Regions from separate parts of the Arthrobacter sp. 05T423 genome, predicted to be linked through region 2. Evidence: riboswitches for the same ligand, from Rfam matches in the RefSeq annotation. Region 2 holds a riboswitch; each other region holds the start of a gene.
The links. Region 2 has a riboswitch for S-adenosylmethionine ahead of AC1DFE_RS06475 (bifunctional o-acetylhomoserine/o-acetylserine sulfhydrylase). Riboswitches for the same ligand answer to the same signal wherever they lie in the genome.

Region 1 (7,393 bases), on a different contig from region 2:
GCTCGGTGGGTCCCCCAAAACACTGCCGCCCAAGTGGTTCTACGACAAGTTGGGCAGCGAACTGTTTGAGCGCATTACATGCCTGCCGGAGTACTACCCGACACGGGCGGAACGTGAGGTGCTTGAACTCTTTGCCGGCGAGATGGCTGCCGCCTGCCCGGCAGAGACGCTTATTGAGCTTGGGTCCGGATCCTCGAGGAAGACCCCGCTGCTGCTGAATGCCTTGGGCGAGGCGGGATGCCTTCGGCGTTACGTTGCCGTGGACGTCAGCGACAGCGCACTGCTGGACGCACGCAACGAACTGGCGCCGGACTTTCCCGGCGTTGAGCTGGAGGCTGTGGCTGCCGACTTCGAAACCCAGCTGCACGTGCTCCCGCGGACGGGACGCAGGATGGTGGCGTTTTTGGGCGGCACCATCGGCAATTTCGAGCCGGCGGCCAGGGCCCGTTTCCTCTCCGCCGTCCGCGAGTTGCTCGGCAGCGACGGTGGCTCGCTGCTTCTTGGCACGGATCTGGTGAAATCACCCGACGTCCTTGTTCCCGCCTACGACGACGCCGAGGGGGTCACCGCCGACTTTAACCGGAACGTGCTCCGGGTTCTCAATACCCAGCTGGGCGCCGACTTTGACGTGATGGCCTTCGAACACGTGGCGGTGTGGATGCCTCAGGAAGAGTGGATCGAAATGCGGCTACGCGCCACCAGACCGATGCTGGTGCGGCTGCCGGGCGTGGGCATGGATGTGCGGTTCCACGAAGGGGAGGAACTGCGCACCGAGATTTCCGCCAAGTTCCGCCTTGACGGCGTGGCCAGCGAGCTGGAATCGGCCGGGTTCTCCGTGGCAGGGCAGTGGACCGACGGGCAGAAGCGCTTCGCGATGACCCTCGCGGAAGCCAATTAGCTTGACTGCCGGGATGGGCTGACTGCCAGGCGAACACCAGCCATATCGAAGGACGTTCACCGAAGGAGGCAGACCAGCCGCTGGATCTCTGCCTCCGTGTTGTAGTAGTGAACGGAAGCGCGCACCACGGTCTCCGGCCCTTGTGCTGTCTGCGTGAGGACGGAATGGGCCTCCGTGAGGGGTGCCACAGAGACGTTGATCCGGTGGTTCGCCAGCCGGGACCTTATGCTGCCCGCCTCGCTGCCAGCAACCGAAAACGTGACGATGCCGCAGCGGATGATCCCGCGGTCATGGACAGTGACCGCCGGAACCGCCGCCAGTTCGTTCCGCAGCTGTTCTGCAAGGCCAGCCACCCGCTCCTGCACAGCGTCCAGGCCAAGGGCCAGGGCATAATCGACGGCGCGTCCCAGCCCCAGCCTTCCCGCGGCACTGCTCTCCCAGCTTTCGAAGCGCCGGGCATCGCGGCGGACTTCAAGGCCTTCCTTGCCGGCCGGAACGGCGGAATGCCCGTCCAGCATGGCGGGTTCAAGCCGTTCCAGGACTGACGCCCGCACGTAGAGGAACGCGGTGCCACGCGGCCCGCGGAGAAATTTTCGGCCAGTGCCCGCCAGCACGTCGCAACCCAGTGTTTGCACATCCAGCGCCATCTGGCCCACCGACTGGCATGCGTCAAGCACAAACGGCACCCCGGCGGCACGGCAGCGCCTGCCGACCTCGGCCGCCGGATTGACCAGGCCGTTGGCCATGGGCACATGAGTCAGGGCGACCATGGCGACGCTTCCACGCTCAAGCTCCCTCTGCAGGTGCTGCACGTCGACCTGGCCGTATGGGTCGTCGTCGAGAACCACAATCCGAAGGTCGTGGCGCCGCGCCAGCTGGCGCAGCGCAATGACGTTGCCGGCATACTCGGTGCGGCCGATCAGCAGCCGCATCCGCGGAACAAAGGGAAAGCTGTACACCGCCGCTGCCCACGCCCGGCTGCCGTTTTCGGCCAGGGCTATCTCATTCGGCTGTGCTCCGATCAGCCGGGCCACCGAGGAGTAGACGTTTTCCAGCCGATCAGCAGCCTCCTCGGCCGCCTCATAGCCGCCGATTTCCTCTTCACGGCGTAAATGGCGCATCACGGTGTCCGCCACAGGACCGGGCATGAGGGAACTTCCCGCGTTATTGAAATGGGCTACGTTCAGGACGCCGCGGGTCTGCCTGCGCACCGCTTCAACATCAATGGGCATACCCACATCCTGCCCCAACGGATCAGATCTGCTTGAGTGCCTGCTCCAGGTCACCGATGAGGTCATCCGCATCCTCCAGCCCGACGGACAGCCGCACCACTCCGTCGCTGAGCCCGATCGCGGCGCGTCCTTCCGGACCCATGGCCCGGTGCGTCGTGGTGGCGGGATGGGTGATCAGCGACTTGGCGTCGCCAAGGTTGTTGGAGATGTCGATGATCCTCAGGGCGTCCAAAAGCGCAAAGGCGGCTTCTTTGCCCGACTGGCCGGCCGTCGTCGCAAGCTCCAGCGTGAGGACGGTGCCGCCGGCCTTCATCTGCTTGGCCGCAAGCTCGAACTGCGGGTGCGACTTGAGCAGCGGGTACTTGACCCAGTTGACGGCGGGCTGGGCTTCCAGCCATTCGGCCAGGCGCAGTGCCGTGGCGGAGGAGTGGTTCACGCGCAGCGCCATGGTCTCGAGGCCCTTCGTGAGGACCCAGGCATTGAACGAGGACAGCGCCGGGCCGGTGTGGCGCATGAGCTGCTTGACCGGCCCGTCGATGAATTCCTTGGTGCCCAGGATGGCGCCGCCCATCACCCGGCCCTGGCCGTCGATGTGCTTGGTGCCGGAGTAGACGATCACGTCCGCGCCCAGGTCTCCGCAGCGCTGCAGCAGCGGTGTGGCGAAGACGTTGTCCGCCACAACCTTGGCGCCGGCGGCGTGGGCGAGTTCGCTGACCGCCGCGATGTCCACGATTTCCTGCATGGGATTGGACGGGGATTCGAAGAACACGGCGGCGGTGGGGACCGAGAGGGCCGCGCGCCACTGCTCGAGGTCCGGGCCGTCCACGAACACCGTCTCCACGCCCCAGCGGGGCAGGATTTCGTTGAGGATCACGAAACAGGAGCCGAACAGGGAACGGCTGGCCACCACGCGGTCCCCGGCCGCGAGCAGGGCGCCAAGGGCGGTGAACACGGCGGACATGCCGGACGCCGTCGCAAAACATGCCTCGGTGCCTTCGAGCAGGCGGAGCCGTTCCTGGAAGGTGGCCACGGAGGGGTTGCCGTAGCGCGAGTAAACGAAGCGTTCGTCCTCGCCGGTGAAGGCGCGCTCGGCGGCCGCGGCGGATTCGTAGACGAATCCGGAGTTCAGGAAGACCGGCTCGGTGGTCTCTTGGAAATTGGTGCGGTCAAGTCCGCCGCGGACGGCCTGGGTATCGGGGCTCCAGCCGGCGGCGTCGTGATTAAAAGTCAACTTAGTTCTTTCCCAGGTTCGTCGGCAGTCCGCGGTTCTTCCAGCCGTTCACGGTGCGCTCGCCGTAGCGGTCGGGTTCGCCCTCGAAGCCTTCGAGCACGTTGTAGGCGGTGAAACCGGCCTGCGTGGCGGCGATGGCGGCGGCGATGGAGCGCTGGCCGGAGCGGCAGAGGAAAAGCAGCTCCGCCTTGGTGTCCTCGGGAGCCTGCTGCTTCAGCTGCTCGACGAAGTCGGGGTTGGGGATGCCGCCGGGAAAGGTCCACTGGATGAACAGGGGGTCGTTGTCGGTTGCCTTAGTGTCCGGGATGCCGATGTGCGCCCATTCGCCTTCGGTGCGCACATCAACCAGGACGGCGCCTTCTTCGAGCTTGGCCCACGCGTCCTGCGGGGTGAGGTCTCCGGCGTAGCTCATGCGTGGCCCTCGTAGGCTTCTGCGCTGAGGTCCTCGTCGGAGTCCAGCCGGTCCACGGCGGTGGCGACGGCGGCATCCGCGCTGGCGACGGCGTCCGGCAGGATGACGGCCTGGGCCACGATGACGCTGGTGCCGTTGAACGTGGCGGCCGGGCTGCCGTGCAGCACGTACCCCTCGGCCAGGGCCGCGGAGATGCGCTCACAGAACGAGCGGTCGTCCGGCCCCGTGATCAGGCGGTAGGACAGCTTTTCCTCAGGTTTATCCTGCTGGGACGGCAGCGTTGCAACGCCGGGGGCGTCTGACACGACGGATCTCCTTTTCTCACGCTTGCAGCTCGAAGTGGTCGATATGCCGAGTATTCACCTGAGGCACCCCGCCGTGGAAGGAGGGTTGCCGACCGGCCAGTCAGGGCTTAATGCCGGTACTCATTACTCCCCGAAAACGTAGCACTGACGGCGGCGGCGCGCACCGCCGCCGCCGTCATCTTCCGTAACGCACCAAACGGCAACGCGGGGTCACTTACGGCCCAATCCGGGTGCGGAAGCGGCCGTAAGTGACCCCGCGTTGCGGTCACAAAGCCGTTGGCCGGGAGGATAATGACGGGAGATGAACCGCCGTAACGCCGGATGAAACCAGGCCGCAGTGAATGATTCGACCGCGAATACAGTGACTCCCATGCTGCACTTTGGATGGTTTGTGGGCCACGGCTTCGGGGTCCAGGGCTGGGGGACGCCCGGGTACGGAATCGGCTATGACTGGAAGAAACCCGCCCCTTACCAGCACGCGGTCCGGGAGTTTGAACGGGCGGGGCTGGACCTGTTCATCATCGAGGACTCGCTCACCGTCCCCGACACCTACGGCGGCAGCGCGGAGGTTTCGCTGGCGCAGGCATCCTTTGCCCCGAAGCACGATCCGCTGGCCCTGGTGCCGTACCTGCTGTCCGCCACGGAGCACCTCGGCATTGTGCCCACCATCAGCGCCTCGTTCTATCCGCCGTTCACCGCAGCCCGGCTGCTTGCCACGCTGCAGCACTTCTCCAACGGACAGCTGGGCTGGAACGTGGTGACCTCCGGCAGCGACCTTGCCGCGCAGAACTACGGGCTGGACCAGCAGATCGAGCACGACCTCCGCTACGAGAAGGCCGAGGAGTTCGTAGGCGTCGTGCGGAAGCTTTGGCGCAGCTGGGAACCGGACGCCATCCTGGAGGACACCAGGGCAGGCGTCTTCGCGGACCACACCAAGGTCCGGCCGATCCACCACGACGGGGAGTTCTTCAAGGTCCGGGGACCTCTGAACACGGCCCCGCTGCCGGAGGAACCGGTGCTGGTGCAGGCCGGGGCATCCCCGCGGGGCAAGGCCTTCGCCGGGGCGAACGCGGATGTTGCGATTGCGCTGGCCCGCGGTGCCGGCGGCATGAAGGCCTACCGCGACTCCATCCGCGCCGAGGCCGCCGCGGCCGGACGGAACGCCGACGACGTCAAGGTGCTGTTCGTCCTGAAGCCCACCGTGACCGGCTCCGAGGCCGAGGCCGAGGAGCTGCGGACCGCCCGCCGCGAGCTCACGCAGCGGGACATCGACAGCCAGCTCAACTCGATCTCCTACCTGTCCGTCATCGACTTCAAGAAGTTCGACCTCGACGCGCCCCTTCCCGAGCTCAGCACCAACAGCAACCAGGGCACCCTGGAGCACTTCACCAAGGCCGCGCCGCCGGGTTCCACCCTGCGGGAGATCCTGCAGGCCCGAAGCGGCGGGGCCGGTGACAGCATCATCGGCACGGCCGAGGAAATCGCCGACTACCTTGAGGAAACCGGGGCCGCAGTGGGCGGCGACGGCTTCCTCTTCTCCGGCTTCGTGGACCCGGCCACCATCCATGGCGTGCTGGACCGGCTGGCGCCGGTGCTGCGCCGTCGCGGGCTGCTGCGGACGAGCTACGGCGACGGCGGCTTCCGCCGGAACCTGCTGGACTTCTAGGGCCATGGCAGGGGCTGGTCCAATGGCAGGGACCGGGGGACGCCACGGAGTGAGGCCGGGCGTCCGCAGCGGCACGTTCCTGATCGGCACGGCCCACATCCGTGCCGACGACGTGGCCGCGGCAGCAGCCGATCCCGCAGTGGAGGTGGTCCTCAGCGCCGAAGCACTTGAACTCGTGGGGCTCTCACGCGAGGTGGTGCAGGCGGCCATCGATTCCGGCCACCGGGTCTACGGCCTCAACACCCTGCTCGGCTCCGGCCGTGACACGGCCGTGGAACAGGAATCCATCCGCGACTTCCAGCTGCAGGTGGTGCGGTACCACCACAGCGGCGTCGGCGAGTTGCTGGACCCGGATGAAGTCCGGGCCCTCATCCTGGCTAGGCTCATCGGATTCACCCGGGGAGGCTCGGGGGTCCGCCCGCAAACTGCCCGGTTCTACGCCGAACTGCTGAACAGGGGCGTGCTGCCGGCCGTTCCGCGCGACGGGTCCGTCGGCTCATCGGACCTTACCCAGCTTGCGGCGGTTGCCGCCGTCGCCATCGGGGAGGGGCAGGCGCTTGCTGCCGACGGCGGCCTGCTGGCCGGCGCGGAGGCACTCTCTGCCGCCGCGCTGGAACCGCTGATCCTGGCGCCCGGCGAGGCCCTCGCGCTGGTCAGCGCCAACTCCTATTCGATCGGCGCCGGCGCGCTGGAACTCCGTCGCATCCGGTGGCTCGCCGATCTGGCGGACACTGCGCTGGCGCTGTCACTCGAGGCCACTGCAAGGTACGACGGCGCCGGGAACCTCAGCCCGTTTTCGCCGGCCGTGCAGTCGGCCAAGGCGGTGAACGGCCAGAGCGTCTCGGCTGCCAACGTCCGGCGCCTGGTACGCGGTGGCTGGCTGGAGGATCCGCGGCGGCAGGTGTCGGTCCAGGATGCCCTGTCCTTCCGGGCCGCACCGCAGACGCACGGTGCCTTCAGGACCCAGGTAACCGCCCTGGCCGAGGCGCTGGAGGTGGAACTGAACGGCCGGGGCGACAACCCGCTGACGGATGTGGCTTCCGGCCGGATGGTGTCCGGCGGAAACTTCCAGCCGATGCAGCTGGCCCTGGCATTTGAGGCGGTGCGGCTGGGGCTGGCGCACGTGGGAATCAGCAGCGAGCGGCGGATCGCCAAGCTCTACCCGCCGCAGCGCCTGATCCGCCAGCTCAACCTCGAAGCGGCACGGGCCGGCACCCCGCTCGCGTCCGAGGACCTGCCGGGTCTGCTCTGGTATTCGGCTGCCGGCCTGCTGGCGGAGCTGAAGTTCCTGGCAGCGCCTGCCACGCTCGGTGCCCCCACGCTGTCCGCGGACGTGGAGGACCATTCCACGCTGGCCCCGCTGGCCCTCCAACAGCTGGAGCGATCCGTGGAGGCTGCGGCCAAGCTCCTCACCATCGAGGCATTGACGGCTTCCTACCTATTGGCGGAGGCGCAGGACACGGATCTGCGGGAGGCTGAAGTCCGGCAGCTCGGAACCGGAACCGGGGCGGTCGTGGCGCGCCTCTCGGGGCTGCTGGCCGCGCAGCTGCCCGCGGCGGTGCTGGTTGACAGTGCGCGCGCTGCGCTGGCGGACCTGCTGGCAGGACTGCCGGCATTACGGACACAGGGGCTGGACACTCCGAATAACG
Region 2 (7,393 bases):
ACGTCGAAACCTGCGTCCAGGCGTTCGTCAAAAGCCGGGACGCGGTGGCTGCGTAGGTTCGGTGGCTGCGTAGGTTCGGGCCATCTGTAAGGATTGAGGCCATGGCATCAACTTATGACGTAGTCATTGTGGGCGGCGGGATTGCCGGGCTGTCCCTGGCCTCCGCGCTGGCCGGCAACTGCACCGTGGCCCTCGTGGAGGCGGAGCAGCAGCTCGCCTACCACACGTCCTCGCGCTCGGCCCGGCAGCTCAATCCCAGCTACGGTCCGCCGGTGGTGCAGGAACTCACCGTCCGCACCCTCGAACTGATCGCGGCAGACGACGCCGGACAGCCCCGGCCCGTGCTGTCCCCGCGCAGCTTTCTGCTGATCGGGGACGAGGAGTCGGTGCGGGCCGAGGCCAGCGGCCAGATGCGCCTGATCAGCCACCGGGAGGCGCTCGGGCTGTGCCCGGCCCTGAGGCCGGACTCCTTCTCCGCCGCCGGCCTGGACACCGGGTCCTTTGGCTGCGACGCCCCGGTCCTCCTCGAGCGGCACCGGGCGCGGGCGCAGGCTGCAGGCGTGGACGTCATCACGGGCGCCCGCGTCCATTCGGCGCAGCGGCTTGGAGCAGGCTGGGAGATCGGAGCCGGGCAGGAGGGCTTCTCCGCCGGCGTGCTGGTCAACGCGGCCGGTGCCTGGGCGGACGAGCTGGCGGTGCTCAGCGGCGTCGAGAAGACCGGGCTGCAGCCGTACCGCCGCACGGCGGCAATTGTCGGCGTCGACCATCCGCTGCCGGACGGCAGCCCCATGGTGGCTGCAGCCGACGACTCCTTCTACTTCCGCAGGGACGGCGTCGACATGCTGATCTCGCCGTCGGAACACGTGGCCAGCCCGGCGGAGGACGCACGTCCCCGTCCCGGGGACGTGGAGCGGCTCATCTCCCGCCTCAACACCCTGACAACGCTGGGGATCGGTGCCGTCCGGACGGCCTGGACCGGCCTGCGCACGGAGGCGGCCGACGGCGTCCCGGTAGTGGGGTTCGACGCCGAGGCCCGCGGCTTCTACTGGCTCGCAGGCCAGGGCGGCTACGGGTTCCAGACGTCGTCCGGCATTGCCGAACTCGCCGCCGCCCAGATCCTTGCGGGGCAGGAGGCCGGAACCGGGCAGCCTGCCAGCGACGGTCCGGTATCCCGGACGGCGGATGCGCTGGCTGCGACGCGCTGGTCCATCCGGCGCTGAAGAATGGATCCATGAGCACCCTGATCACCAACATTGCCGAACTGATGACCCAGGACCCGGAGCGCCGCGTCCTCAAGGACGCGGCAGTGGTGATCGAGGGGGAGCGCATCTCCTGGATCGGCCAGGCATCCTCCGCTCCGGCAGCCGACGACGCCGTGGACGCGGGCGGCCGGGCCCTGCTGCCCGGCTGGGTGGACTCCCACACGCACCTCATTTTCGCCGGGGACCGGACCGCGGAATTCGAGGCGCGGATGGCGGGGGAGGAGTACAACGCCGGCGGCATCGCCGTCACCACCGAAGCCACCCGCAACACCGGCGACTACGACCTCACGAGGCTGGCCCACGGGCGCGTCGCCGAAGCCGTGTCGCAGGGCACGACGTACCTGGAGACGAAAACCGGCTACGGCCTGGACGTCGAGCAGGAAGCCAGGAGCGCCCGGATCGCCTCGACCGTGGCCGACGAAGTCACCTACCTGGGCGCCCACCTGGTGCCGGCCGGGGTTGACGCGGATGAGTACACCAAGCTCGTCTGCGGCCCGATGCTGGATGCGGTCCTTCCGTATGTCAGCTGGGCTGACGTGTTCTGTGAACGCGGGGCCTTCACAGAGGAGCAGTCCCGCGCGGTGTTGCAGGCCTGCCGCGACGCCGGACTGGGGCTGCGGGTGCACGGCAACCAGCTGGGGCACGGCGCCGGAGTCCGCCTCGCGGTGGAGTTCGGCGCAGCAAGCGTGGACCACGCCAACTATCTCTCGGAGCAGGACATTGCCGATCTCGCTGCCAGCTGGGCCGGCTGGGATGCCGCAGCCGGAACGGGCAGCCGGGGAACGGTGGCCACCTGCCTGCCGGCCTGCGATCTGTCCACCCGCCAGCCGCTGGCCCCCGGCCGGCAGCTCCTGGATGCCGGCGTGCCCCTGGCGCTCGCGTCCAACTGCAATCCCGGCACGTCCTACACGAGTTCCATGGCGTTCTGTGTCACCACAGCCGTCCTCCAGATGGGACTGAGCGTCCATGAGGCCGTCCGGGGGGCGACATACGGCGGTGCCCTCGCGTTGCAGCGCGAGTCCGGCAACGACGTCGACGGCGAACGCGCGGTGGGGTCCATCGCCGTCGGGCACCGGGCAGACTTGCACGTCCTTAACGCTCCGTCCGCCACCCACCTGGCTTACCGGCCGGGCATGCCGCTGACCCACGCCGTTTGGCGTGCAGGGGTGCGGGCACGGTAGTGTCGGGCGGTGCCGTCAGGTGTCGCATGTGACGCAAGATGATTGTTAGGGGTCTGATACAATCAAAAAACGTCATTTTTTCGTGACGTTTTGGATCTTGAAAGGCCCTGAATGACGCGCACCGACCGACTGACGGCCATCCTTGACCTCCTCGCCCAGTCCGGCCAGGTGGAAGTCGAGGAGATCGTCACCCGGCTCGGCGTATCACCGGCAACCGCGCGGCGGGACCTGGACAGCCTGGCGAAGCGCCGGCTGCTGACGCGTACCCGCGGCGGCGCCACCACCGGCGCCCTGGCCTACGACCTTCCCGGCAGGTACAACCGGGACGACCACGCCGTGGCCAAGCAGGAGGTCGCCTTGGCCGCTTCGGCGCTCATTGCCCCGGGCATGGTCATCGGCCTGTGCGGCGGGACCACGAGCACCGCGTTGGCGCAGATCCTGGCCACCCGCGAGGACCTCAACTCGCCGTCGAACCAGCCCACCCTCACGGTGGTCACCAACGCTATTAACATCGCCTCGCAGCTTGCCGTCCGGCCGAACATCAAGGTGATGGTGACCGGCGGCATCCTCAACACGCGGTCCTATGAACTTGTGGGCCCGTACACGGACATCATCATGCAGAAGGTGGTGCTGGACATCGCCTTCATCGGAGTCAACGGCGTTGATCCCGAGGTGGGGCCCACGAACACGGGTGAGGCGGAGGCGACAGTCAATGCGCTGCTCGCCAGCCGGGCCAGCGTTTCGTACGTGATCGCAGACTCCTCGAAGGTGGGCCGCCGGGCGTTCGCCACCATGGACGGCTACAACTTCACCCGGCTCATCACCGATTCAGGCATTTCGGCGGCGGACAAGGCCGCGTTCGAAGCCCGCGGCACCGAAGTCATAGTGGCGGGGGACTAAGAAAGCACGGCGCCTGTGGAATCGCCTGGAAAAGCCGGCGGCGCCTAGAAGATGACCGGCGGGGCGTCCAGCACTGTTTCATCCATCCTCCGGTCCACCCACTGGGTGAAGGGGACGTCGAGGCGGTACTTGCCCAGGCTGTTGCGCACCAGCATGCGGACCTCCGCGTTTTCGGGGTTGTTCAGCGACTCGAAGTACTCCACCGACCAGTGGAACCAGCGCATGCAGAACAGGCGCATGGTGAGCCCGTGGGTGACCAGCAGGGTGTTGGGGGAGTAGTCGGGTTTGGACCAGTGCCGGTACAGGGTCTCCATGAACGAGGAGATCCGGTCGTACACGTCGGAGCCGGACTCGCCTTCCCGGAAGCGGTAGAAGAAATGCCCGTACGCGTTGCGGAGCTCCTTCTGGTCCTCGATGTCCCCGGAGATCTGGAAGTTGGCCCAGTCCTGCTCGCGCAGCCGCGGCTCCTCGATGACCCGTTCCGTCAGGGACCCAAGGTTGAGCGCCTCGAGGGTCTGGTAAGCGCGCAGGTACGGCGAGACGTAGACGCTCACCTGGCCGCCGTCCAGTTCGCGGCGGATGCGCTCCCCGGCGGCCTTGGCCTGCTCCAGGCCAAGTTCCGTCAGCGGAATCCGGTAGTCGGGCACCCTGTTGTAGATGGAGGTGTCGGCGTTGGCTGCCGACTGGCCGTGCCGGATCATGATGATTTTGCCGGGAGCGCTCATAGTTCCCCAGCATAGGGTCAGCCCGCCGCGGCACGGGAACCGACGTGCTGGCAGGAAAGCGACCGGCTGACAGGTAAGTACCAGCAGGTGCAGGCAAGATAGGAATATGTTGGTTCCTTCCCGCCGCCGGCTGCGGTTCGAAGTCTGGATTGTCCTCGGTCTGTCACTGGGACAGTCGGCCGTCTACTCCGTGGTGCAGCTGCTCGACAAACTGACCCGGGCGCCGCTGGCGCAGGGCACGTCCACGCTGAACAGGTCACAGAGCACGCGCGAATATTTCGACCTGACCTACCAGCTGCTGGACATCATCTTTGCCCTCGTGCCGGTCCTGCTGGTGATCTTCTTCCTGACCGACCAGCGCCAGGCGAAGCCCGGGTCGGGGCACGACGCCGGCTCCGCGTTTCGGAAGCTGGGATTCAACTTTGCCCGGCCCGGAAAGGACCTCCTGCAGGGGCTTGGGCTGGCCGGCCTGATCGGCATCCCGTCACTTGGCCTGTACGCCGCCGGGCGTGCCCTCGGCATTACGACGGCGATCATCCCCAGCGGCCTGGACGCTTACTGGTGGACGGTGCCCGTGCTGATCCTGTCCGCCGTGCGCCACGCGATCGTGGAGGAAGCCATTGTGGTGGGCTACCTTCTGGACCGGTTCGGCAAGTTCGGCTGGTCCACCCCCCTGGCGATCTTTGTCTCCTCCATGCTCCGCGGCAGCTACCACCTCTACCAGGGGTTCGGACCCTTCATTGGGAACGCCATCATGGGCGTGGTTTTCGCCTGGGTCTACACCAAGACCCGCCGCGTGATGCCGCTGGTCATCGCGCATGCCCTGCTGGACATCGTGGCGTTCGTCGGGTTCAGCCTGTTTGGCAAGGCCGTCGGGCTGGGCTAGGAACCAGCCTGTCCGGTAAGGCCGTCGGGCCAGTCCGGCTGCGTGGGCAAGTCGGATTACGCAAGCGAGCAGCCGTTAAAAATGATTCGGCCGCCATCAGCGGGTGACGTCGTTGGCACCCGCTGATGGCGGCCGAAGTGGGGCGCAGTAAACGCGTCAGATGGTGACGGCGCCTGCTGTGGTTTCGAACGTGACGGAAAGGATGCCCGGTGTACCGTGCGGGGCTACCCAGTTCACGGCGACGTCCTCAAGCGGCCGTTCCACCGGCTCGCCGAGCCACTCGGTCACGCGCTCGGCAGAGCCCGCGATCGTGAGGCTGGACATCTTCACATTGCTGTCATAGGCATTGGACGGGTGCAGTTCCGGATCGCCCTCCCACTTCAGCATGTAAGGAACCTGCGGGTCCGCAATCAGGCCAAGGATGCCGATCTGCTTCCAGACAAGTTCGCGGCCGTCCGGGAACTTGCGGTTGCCGTTGACCGCCGAGCGGCCCAGGCGTTCCTCGAAGGGGGCGAGGTCGTCAACTTCGACGCACCAGCCCATCCAGCCGCCGCCCGCCGCGGACCGGGCCCGGACGGCCTGGCCGAACGGTGCCTTGTCCGACGCCGGGTGGTCCAGGACCTCAACAACCTCAAGGTACTTATGGCCGGCCAGCGGAATAATCATGTTCCGGGTTCCAAACCGGGGGTGCACCCCGCCCTTAACGGCTTCGACGCCGAGGGCGGAGGAGATACGTTCGGTGGTGGCCGCGAGGCCATCGTGTTCACAGGCGTAAGAGACGTGATCCATGCGCATGCCCTCATCTTGGCACTTTGTGACGGGGCTCTCAGCTAAGGCTCGCCTAACCTTGAGAAAAGTCCATACTTTGACGAAGTTCGTCACAAAGCTGTGCGCGTAACACTGCCATTCCTACACTGATCGCAGGTCATGAGTGCCAGCGAAGGAAGCCCCGGCTCGCTGGCCGGCAACCCTCCACCGCGGCGGGGTGCCCCGGGTGAAGACCTGGCTGCGCGGCGCCCGCCGTGCGGCAAGCGCGGGCCTGTGCAGGGACCAGCACATGCCCCTTCAGCAGAGGAGCCCCATGTCCAACGCATGGTCATTCGAAACCCGTCAGATCCACGCCGGCCAGACGCCGGACAGCGCCACCGGAGCCCGGTCGCTGCCGATCTACCAGACGACGTCGTTCGTCTTCCCCAGCGCAGAAAGCGCAGCGGACCGCTTCGCGCTCGCCGAGATCGCTCCCATCTACACCCGGATCGGCAACCCCACCCAGGACGCCGTTGAGCAGCGGATCGCCAGCCTGGAAGGCGGGCTTGCCGCACTGCTCCTGAGCTCCGGACAGGCCGCCGAAACATACGCCATCCTCAACATCGCCGAGGCCGGCGACCATGTGGTGGCCAGCCCCAGCCTCTACGGCGGCACGTACAACCTGCTGGCACACACGCTGAAGAAGTTCGGCGTATCCGTCACCTTCGTGGCCGACCCGGACAACCTGCAGCAGTGGCGCGATGCCGTGCAGCCGAACACCAAGCTCTTCTTCGCCGAGGTAGTGTCCAACCCCCGGCAGGACGTCCTGGACATCGAAGGCGTTGCCCGGACAGCCCACGACGCCGGCGTGCCGCTGATCGTGGACAACACTCTTTCCACGCCCTACCTCATCCGGCCGTTCGAGTGGGGCGCAGACATCGTGGTGCACTCGGCCACCAAGTACCTGGGCGGGCACGGAGCCGCCATTGCAGGTGTCATCGTGGATTCAGGAAACTTCGACTTCGGCACGGATCCCGGGCGCTTCCCGGGCTTCAACACGCCGGACCCCACGTACAACGGGCTCGTCTACGCCCGGGACCTCGGCGCGGGCGGAGCCCTGGGGGCCAATCTCTCCTACATCCTCAAGGCGCGAGTCCAGCTGCTGCGCGACCTGGGTTCCGCAGTGTCCCCGTTCAATGCCTTCCTCATCGCCCAGGGCCTGGAGACACTGAGCCTGCGGGTGGAGCGCCACGTGGCCAACGCAGAGGCGGTGGCCAGTTGGCTGGAAGCCCGCGACGACGTCGAGTCCGTGGCCTACGCCGGACTGCCGTCCAGCCCCTGGTACGAGCGTGGCCTTAAGTATGGCTCCAAGGGCACCGGCGCGGTGGTGGCGTTTACGGTGGCCGGCGGCGCCGAAGCCGGCAAGCGCTTTGTGGACGCCCTGGAGCTGCATTCCCACGTGGCGAACATCGGCGACGTCCGTTCCCTGGTCATCCACCCGGCGTCGACCACGCACAGCCAGCTGACTCCGGAACAGCAGAGCGTGGCCGGTGTTGCCCCTGGCCTGGTCCGGCTGTCCGTGGGCCTGGAGCACATCGACGACATCCTTGCCGACCTCGACGCCGGATTCCGCGCGGCCAAAGGCGTCTGACTTCAGGTGCCACGGGTGTGACTCCCGTCCCGTGAGCGGGC
Region 3 (7,393 bases), on a different contig from region 2:
AGGCCGGAGTGGGCTCAGCCGTCAACAATGCCGTCTCGAGAATCGCCGGGCTGGTCTGCATCGCGTTTGCGGGCTTCATCGTGGGTCCGGAGCTGACGACGCCGGGCCTGCACCGCGCGCTGCTGGCTACGGCCGCGCTGCTATTGCTGGGTGCGGCGTGCTCCGCCGTCGGAATCCGCAACCCGGTGCAGGCTAACCGCCAGTAATGGCAAGGCCTGCTGCGGCCGCGGCCAGCCCCAGCAGCAGATTGGCGAGGATGTTGCCGGCGGCGGCGAGGTAGCGCCGTTCACTGGCCAGCCGCACCGTCGCAGTGGTCCAGGAACTGAAGGTGGTCAAGCCCCCGGCGAATCCGGTGGCCAGGGCTGAGTGCCATTCGGGGCCGAACGCGGCAGTGGCGCCCACGGACAGTCCGATCACGAACGAACCTGCCACATTGACCAGCAGGGTAGCCCACGGCCAGTGCCGCCGCGGCGACGGGTAGCCGGCCAGCCAGCCGTCCACAACAAACCTGAGGAGGGCTCCAGCGATGCCGAAAACACCCACGAGAATTGCCGTCACGTTCCGGTCCCATCAGTACTGCCGAGCACCTTGCCGGTCCGCCAGCCGGCGGCCGCCGCCGCCATCCCCAGCAGGACGGACAGTCCCACGTAGAGTAGCCCCAGTACCGGGAGCCCGGTGCGGGTCAGCTGGTCGGTGGAGAATACGACGGCGGAGAACGTGGTGAACGAGCCCAGCACACCCGGGCCGATGGCGGCCCGGAGCCAGAACGCAGTGTGTGGCCGGGCAATCCAGACAGTGGTGAGGGCCGAGAGGACGAAGCTCCCGGCGATGTTGATGCCCAGCGTGGCCCATGGCAGGTCTCCTGGCTGGTCCGGGAACAGCAGGCCCAGCACGTACCGGAGTTCGGTGCCCAGCAGGCCGCCCGCGGCTACGGCCGTCCAGACCCGCCAGCCGTAGCCGGAGTTTGTCTTGGGGGCGGCGCCGGTGCGACCGGCCAGGGGAGCCCGCACCGCGGCTACAGTCCCACCATGCGGCAGCCGGGGTGGGCGGAATCGCTGTGGATCCACAGTGCGGAGGCCACCTCGTCGGCGAGGTCTACGTCGCGGCCGGTCCCGTGTGCGCCGATGCGGACCACCAGGGCGCCGCCGAAGGGCTTGCGGCCGCGCACTTCGACGTCGGCGTCGAGGCTGATTTTTTCCGCAGCGAGGTAACGCAGCAATTCGGGATTCTCGTCGCTGATCCTGGTGATCCTGCCGGTGTGGCCGTCATCGAGCTCGATCATCCGGTGGGCGGAGGGCATCCGGACGGTTCCGTCGGCCGAGGGGATGGGATCGCCGTGCGGGTCCCTGGCAGGGTTACCCAGCCGGTCCGCCAGCCGCTCAATAAACGTGTCCGAGACCGCATGTTCCAACTGCTCGGCCTCGTCGTGGACTTCGTCCCAGCTGTATCCGAGGTCCTCGACCAGATACGTTTCGATCAGCCGGTGCCGCCTGACCATGGAGAGGGCAAGCCGGACGCCCTGCGGCGTTAGCGTGATGGCGCTGTACGGTTTGTGCAGGACCAGGCCCTGGTCCTTGAGCTTGCGCACCATCTCGGAGACCGATGAATTGGCTACCCCGAGGCGCTGTGCAAGCTGCGTGGAGGTGATGGGCTTGTCCTGCCATTCCGTGAAGGAATAGATGACCTTAACGTAGTCCTCGATCGAGGAGGAGGGCGTGCTGGTCTTCACAGCGTCAAGCCTACCTGCTGCCACCACGGCGCTCGGCCCTGACAGCCCGCCAGGTCTGGGTGAGGTAGGGGAGCTGCAGCTCTTCGTCCCCGGCATGCCCCAGGTGCTCGTGCAGGTACCAGGTCAGGTTGCCGGCCACCTTGGCACGGGTGGCGTCGTTGGCCGCGAGGTAGTAGCTGCGGGACTTTGTCAGCTCAAGGATGTCGTCCGGGGTGACGGGATCCTCCCACCGGGTCAGGTGGCTTTCCAGGGACGTGAATTCCGGGCCGATCCTGGGGCGGAAATCCGGTTTGTGGACGTCCCCGGCGTGCATGATGCGGGAAAGCCGGTGCACCCATGGCACTGACGTGTCCAGCTGGTTCCAGATCAGGCCCAGCACGCCCTGGGGCTTGAGGATCCGGGAAAGTTCCGTGCTTGCCCGCAGCGGGTCGCACCAGTGCCACGCCTGGGCAACGCTGACGACGTCGAATGCCGCCCCGGGCAGTCCGGTCTCCTCCGCGGTCCCCTCCAAAGCCTGAACCCCGGGATAGGCGAGGCTGAGCTGCTCGAGCATGTCCAGGGAGGGGTCCACCGCGCTGACGCTGAGCCCGCGTTCCACCAGCAGCGCGGTGAACTTCCCCGTTCCGGCGCCGATATCCGCGGCCGTACGCGCCCCGGCCGGAATGAGCCAGTCGGCGGAGTCGCGAGGGTAGCCGGGACGCACGCGGTGGTAGTGCTCGCCGCCGTCCCGGAAGCTCTGTCCCAGCTCCTGCCGACGCCCGTGATGAAGTTTGGGACCACCCCGTGCCACGCACAGTCTCCTTAGGCCGACGTCGAAAATTACCTTTCGAATCTACCGTACGGTGACCGTTGCGGCAGCAGGACCGGGTGACGTCAGTCCTGGGCGCCGTCAGTCCTGTACACAGGGTGCGGCGCCGGCGGTGCCGGGGGTGTTGGGTGCCCAGTCGGGGTACGTGCGCGTGTCATTTGCCGGAACCCAGCGCCCGGCGTCCACTACGTAGTCCCAGCCCAGGCCGGAGCGGCATAGCTCCCCGATGCCGGCGAGCAGCCGCCGGGCGTCCTCCAGCCGTGATCCCACGCCGAAGCTGGCACGCAGCGAACCGGACGGCAGGCCGAGGCGCTTCAGCAGCGGGTGGGCGCAGAAGCGGCCGTCGCGCAGGCCCACGCCGTGTTCGGCGGACAGGTAGGCGGCCACCAAACCGGCGTCGTAACCCTCCACGGAGAAGTTGACCACACCGATGGCGTCGTCCGGGTCGCTGTCAGCGAAGATCTGGTGGACGGTGACGCCGTCGATCTCGCGCAATCCTTCGACGAGGAAGGACCGGATGGCAGCCTCGTGGGCGTGCCAGCTCTGCGGGTCCAGGGCAGCGATGACCTGGGTTGCCCGGGCCAGGGTGGCCGCACCGAGCACGTTGGGTGAGCCGCCCTCGTGGCGGGCGGGGCCGGTGGCCCAGCTGACGCCGTCGAGCCTGGCTTCACTGACCGCACCGCCGCCGGCGAGGTGCGGGGTGCCGGCGTCGAGCCAGTCAGGACGGCCGATCAGGACGCCGGCGCCGAAGGGGGCGTAGAGCTTGTGGCCGGAGAAGGCGAGGTAGTCGACGTCGTCTGCGGCGATGTTGACGCGGCGGTGCGGCGCGAGCTGGGCGGCGTCCACCACGATCCGGGCGCCGAATTCATGGGCCAGCGCAGCAAGGCGCCGGATCGGAAGGATTTCCCCGGTGACGTTGGAGGCGCCAGTCACAGCCAGGAGGCTGACATCGCCGTGCTCCAGTTCCGCCCGCAGGCTGCTGATGGTGGCTTCCAGCGTGTCCGAGGCCACCACGCTGCGGTGCGGCACGCCCTGCCACGGCAGCAGGTTGGCGTGGTGCTCGATGTCGAGGTAGAGCACTTCCCCCGTGTGGTGGTGGTCCTCCACCGGGAGGCAGCCGGCCAGGAGGTTGAGGGAGTCGGTGGTGTTCCGGGTGAAGATGACGGCGTCATCCGCGCGGCCGCCCACGAACTCCCGGACGATGTCGCGCGCGTTCTCGTACACGGACGTGCTGATCTGCGAGGCATAGCCGGCGCCGCGGTGCACGCTCGCGTAATACGGCAGGATCTCATTGAGGTATGCGGAAACAACCGACAGCGCAGGCGCGGAGGCGCCGTAGTCAAGGTTGGCGTAACGGATGTGGCCGCCCTGGATCAGCGGTGCCTGGATCTCCGCGCCGGTGACGGCGGCCAGGGGACGGCCGGCGGCCGCAAACCGGCCATCCAGCACGCCGGCGTCGGTGGTGGAAGAAATGATGGCAGTCGTCATGGGACCTCACTGAGAAAAGGACCCCGTGTGACGGGGATCCGCGCTTGCCGCGTCCGTTCCGGATCGGCCTGGTCGTCACCCGGGGCACCCCACCGCGAATGGAGGGTTGCCGGCCAGCTAACCGGGGTTTAGCGCTGGCACTCGTGACCTGTTACGAGACTAGGACATCCGGACGGGCGAAGAAAAAGGCGGTCCGGAATGTTAAGCGGATTATTACGTGGGCCAGATATTCGGCCTGCTGCCGAAGAAACGACGGCGGGCGCCACCAAAAGAGGGCGCCCGCCGTCGCAAAATTMAGCTGAGGGGCTTCGGAGCGGAAACTAAAGCAAGTCGTCCAGTTGCGGGTTGAGACGCTTGAGGACTTCAGAGTGCAGGATCGAGTTGGTAGCCAGTGCATTGCCGCCGAACGGGCCGTCCGTGCCCTCGAGGGAGGTGAAGCGGCCGCCTGCCTCCGTCACGATCGGCACCAGCGCCGCCATGTCGTACAGGTTCAGCTCCGGTTCGCAGGCGATATCCACCGCTCCTTCGGCCACCAGGCAGTAGGACCAGAAATCCCCGAAGGCGCGGGTGCGCCACACATCCTCGGTGAGCTGCAGGAACTCATCGAGGTTTCCGCGGTCCTTCCAGCCGCCGAGGCTGGAGTAGGACAGCGAGGCGTCGGCGAGGCTGGACACATTGGACACCTTGAGCCTCGTGGCGGCCGCTAGGGAACGGCCTGTGTAGGCGCCGGCGCCCTTGGCCGCCCACCAGCGCTTGCCCAGTGCCGGTGCGCTGACCACGCCCACGACGGGTTCGCCTTCGTCGACGAGGGCGATCAGCGTGGCCCAAACCGGAACGCCGCGAACAAAGTTCTTGGTGCCGTCGATGGGGTCGATGATCCAGCGGCGCGAACCGTGGCCGGAACTTCCGAACTCCTCGCCGAGCACGGCGTCGCGGGGGCGGGAGCGGGACAGCTGGCCGCGGATGGACTCCTCGGCGGCCTTGTCCGCATCGGTGACCGGCGTCAGATCTGGCTTCGTCTCGATCTGAAGGTCCAGCGCCTTGAACCGGCTCATGGTCTGGTCGTCCACGGAATCGGCCAGCACGTGGGCCAGACGCAGGTCATCGTTGTAGGTTGAAGCGGGTTGGGTCATGCTTCCAAACTACCCTCAAAGGCCGGTCGGGGCGGGGAGGTTCCGGCCGCGCTGCGGCCGTGGGCGCTAGCTGACGCTGCCGAGTTCCTTGGTTTCCTGGGCCTCCATGCGGGGGTCGGTGCCTAGCAGGCGGCGCAGGGACACGAGCCTGGCTGCTCCGGTGGGGCCGGCGTGCCCGGCTGCGACCCAGGCATCAACGCCGCAGTTGACGGCGGTGGCGTCGTGCTTGCAGCCGCGTTCGCAGGCCTCGGTGCCCGGCTGAAGGTCGGGAAAGGAGTGCAGGATGCGGTCCGGATCGACGTGGGCCAGCCCGAAGGAGCGGATGCCCGGCGTGTCGATGATCCAGCTCCCCGTGGGGGCATCAGCAAGCTTGAGGGCGAGGGCCGACGACGACGTGTGGCGTCCGCGGCCCGTCACGGCGTTGACGCCGCCGGTGGCGCGCTCGGCGCCCGTCAGCGCGTTGACCATGGTGGATTTGCCGACGCCGGAGTGCCCCAGCATCACTGTCACCTTGCCGTCCAGATGGGCGCGGAGTTCGGACACCGCGGCAACGTCGAGCCGGGCCGAGAGGCCGTCGTCGGACCGGGCGTCGATGCCGGATGCGTCGGAGTCGGCGGTGCGGCTGATGATGACCGGAAAGTCGAGGTGGCGGTAGTTGTCCAGCAGCTCGGTAGGGTCCTTGACGTCCGCCTTGGTGACCAGCAGCAGTGGCTCAATCCCGGCGTCGTAGGCTGCCACCAGCGCCCGGTCGATGAACCCGGTGCGTGGCTCCGGGTTGGCGGCAGCGACAACCACCACCAGCTGGTCCGCGTTGGCCACCACGGCGCGTTCCACGGGATCCGTGTCATCGGCGCTGCGGCGCAGCAGCGTCTTGCGGTCCTGGATTTTCACGAGCCGTGCCAGCGTGTCCGGCGCGCCCGAGACGTCTCCCACAAGGGAGACGAAGTCTCCGGCCACCACGGGGGAGCGGCGCAGTTCGCGGGCGCGGGCTGCGATGACTGTCCGCTCCTGGCCGGAGTCCTCGCCGACGACGGCCGTGTAACGCCCCCGGTCAACCGTGATGATCCGTCCGGTGACGGCGTCCTCATGGCTGGGCCGGTCCTTCGTCCGGGGCCTCGAACCTTTCTTGTTTGGCCGGATCCGGACGTCGGATTCGTCCCAGGAGTCAGTGCTGCGTGCCACCAGTGGTCCCTGCGGTGTAGGTCCCGTCCCGCTGGCTGAGCATGTCAGCCCACAGTTTGGGGAAGTCCGGCATGGTCTTGGACGTCGTGGCGATGTCCTGAACTTCCACACCCTTGACGGCCAGCCCCAGGATGGCACCGGCGGTGGCCATCCGGTGGTCGGCGTAGCTGTGCACGACGCCGGCATGCAGGTCGGCGGGGCGGATGATGAGTCCGTCGGTGGTTTCCTCGGCATCGCCGCCGAGGCGGTTGATTTCGGTGACGAGGGCGGCGAGCCGGTCCGTTTCGTGTCCCCGGAGGTGGGCGATGCCGCTCAGCCGGGAGGGGCCCGAGGCCAGCGCGCAAAGTGCGGCGACGGTGGGCGCGAGTTCGCTCGTTTCGGCGAAGTCCGCACCTTTGATTTCGCTCCCGCCTGTCACCGTCAGGGTACCGTCCTGCAGGGTCACCGTCGCTCCCATGTCCGTCAGGATGCTGCGCCACATGTCACCCACCTGCGTGGTGTGCTCCGGCCAGTCCGGAATCCGCACGGTGCCGGCCGTCGCAAGCGCGGCGGCCAGGAACGGCCCGGCGTTGGACAGGTCCTGTTCGATGCGCTGGTCGAAGGCGCGGATGGGGCCGGGGCTGACAATCCACTGGTTGGGCGTGGAATCATCCACCACCACGCCCGCGCCGCGCAGCACGGCAATGGTCATGTTGATATGGTCCAGGCTCGGGACGGTGCTGCCGGAGTGCTCCAGATGCAGGCCGTCCTTAAACCGGGCACCCACCAGCAGCAGCGCGGAGACGAACTGGGAGGACGCGCTGGCGTCAATGACGAGGTGCCCGCCGCGGACCTGCCCCGTGCCTTCCACGCGGAACGGCAGCGAGGCGGGCGTTCCGCCGGCCTCTCCGCTGACAGTTACTCCGAGCCCTGCCAGCGCCTCGATGATGGTGCCCATCGGCCGCTGACGGGCATGGGGGTCGCCGTCGAAAACGGTGGCTCCGCTGCGAAATGCCGCCAGCGGCGGCACGAACCGCATGACCGTCCCGGCCAGGCCGCAGTCAACGGCGACGT

Region 1: another riboswitch for S-adenosylmethionine. It lies ahead of AC1DFE_RS15520 (DUF1737 domain-containing protein); the one in region 2 lies ahead of AC1DFE_RS06475 (bifunctional o-acetylhomoserine/o-acetylserine sulfhydrylase).
Region 3: another riboswitch for S-adenosylmethionine. It lies ahead of AC1DFE_RS01710 (aminotransferase class V-fold PLP-dependent enzyme); the one in region 2 lies ahead of AC1DFE_RS06475 (bifunctional o-acetylhomoserine/o-acetylserine sulfhydrylase).

Annotation. Positions count from the first base shown of each region.
Region 1 covers NZ_JBFTLC010000021.1:54,915-62,307, forward strand. Annotated here, with positions in the region: gene egtD (L-histidine N(alpha)-methyltransferase) at 1-898, shown strand, start outside; gene AC1DFE_RS15505 (aminotransferase class V-fold PLP-dependent enzyme) at 955-2,130, opposite strand; gene AC1DFE_RS15510 (O-succinylhomoserine sulfhydrylase) at 2,153-3,361, opposite strand; gene AC1DFE_RS15515 (rhodanese-like domain-containing protein) at 3,363-3,773, opposite strand; gene AC1DFE_RS15520 (DUF1737 domain-containing protein) at 3,770-4,078, opposite strand; SAM riboswitch class IV at 4,092-4,206, opposite strand; gene AC1DFE_RS15525 (NtaA/DmoA family FMN-dependent monooxygenase) at 4,449-5,744, shown strand; gene AC1DFE_RS15530 (aromatic amino acid ammonia-lyase) at 5,767-7,393, shown strand, end outside.
Region 2 covers NZ_JBFTLC010000005.1:163,951-171,343, reverse strand. Annotated here, with positions in the region: gene AC1DFE_RS06510 (glycine C-acetyltransferase) at 1-56, shown strand, start outside; gene AC1DFE_RS06505 (NAD(P)/FAD-dependent oxidoreductase) at 102-1,220, shown strand; gene AC1DFE_RS06500 (amidohydrolase family protein) at 1,232-2,443, shown strand; gene AC1DFE_RS06495 (DeoR/GlpR family DNA-binding transcription regulator) at 2,555-3,343, shown strand; gene AC1DFE_RS06490 (histidine phosphatase family protein) at 3,388-4,068, opposite strand; gene AC1DFE_RS06485 (CPBP family intramembrane glutamic endopeptidase) at 4,175-4,954, shown strand; gene AC1DFE_RS06480 (VOC family protein) at 5,111-5,749, opposite strand; SAM riboswitch class IV at 5,878-5,994, shown strand; gene AC1DFE_RS06475 (bifunctional o-acetylhomoserine/o-acetylserine sulfhydrylase) at 6,036-7,352, shown strand.
Region 3 covers NZ_JBFTLC010000001.1:355,807-363,199, forward strand. Annotated here, with positions in the region: gene AC1DFE_RS01685 (MFS transporter) at 1-206, shown strand, start outside; gene AC1DFE_RS01690 (fluoride efflux transporter FluC) at 193-558, opposite strand; gene AC1DFE_RS01695 (fluoride efflux transporter FluC) at 555-1,010, opposite strand; gene AC1DFE_RS01700 (metal-dependent transcriptional regulator) at 1,016-1,729, opposite strand; gene AC1DFE_RS01705 (class I SAM-dependent methyltransferase) at 1,740-2,519, opposite strand; gene AC1DFE_RS01710 (aminotransferase class V-fold PLP-dependent enzyme) at 2,619-4,025, opposite strand; SAM riboswitch class IV at 4,061-4,174, opposite strand; gene hisN (histidinol-phosphatase) at 4,346-5,158, opposite strand; gene rsgA (ribosome small subunit-dependent GTPase A) at 5,225-6,340, opposite strand; gene aroA (3-phosphoshikimate 1-carboxyvinyltransferase) at 6,324-7,393, opposite strand, start outside.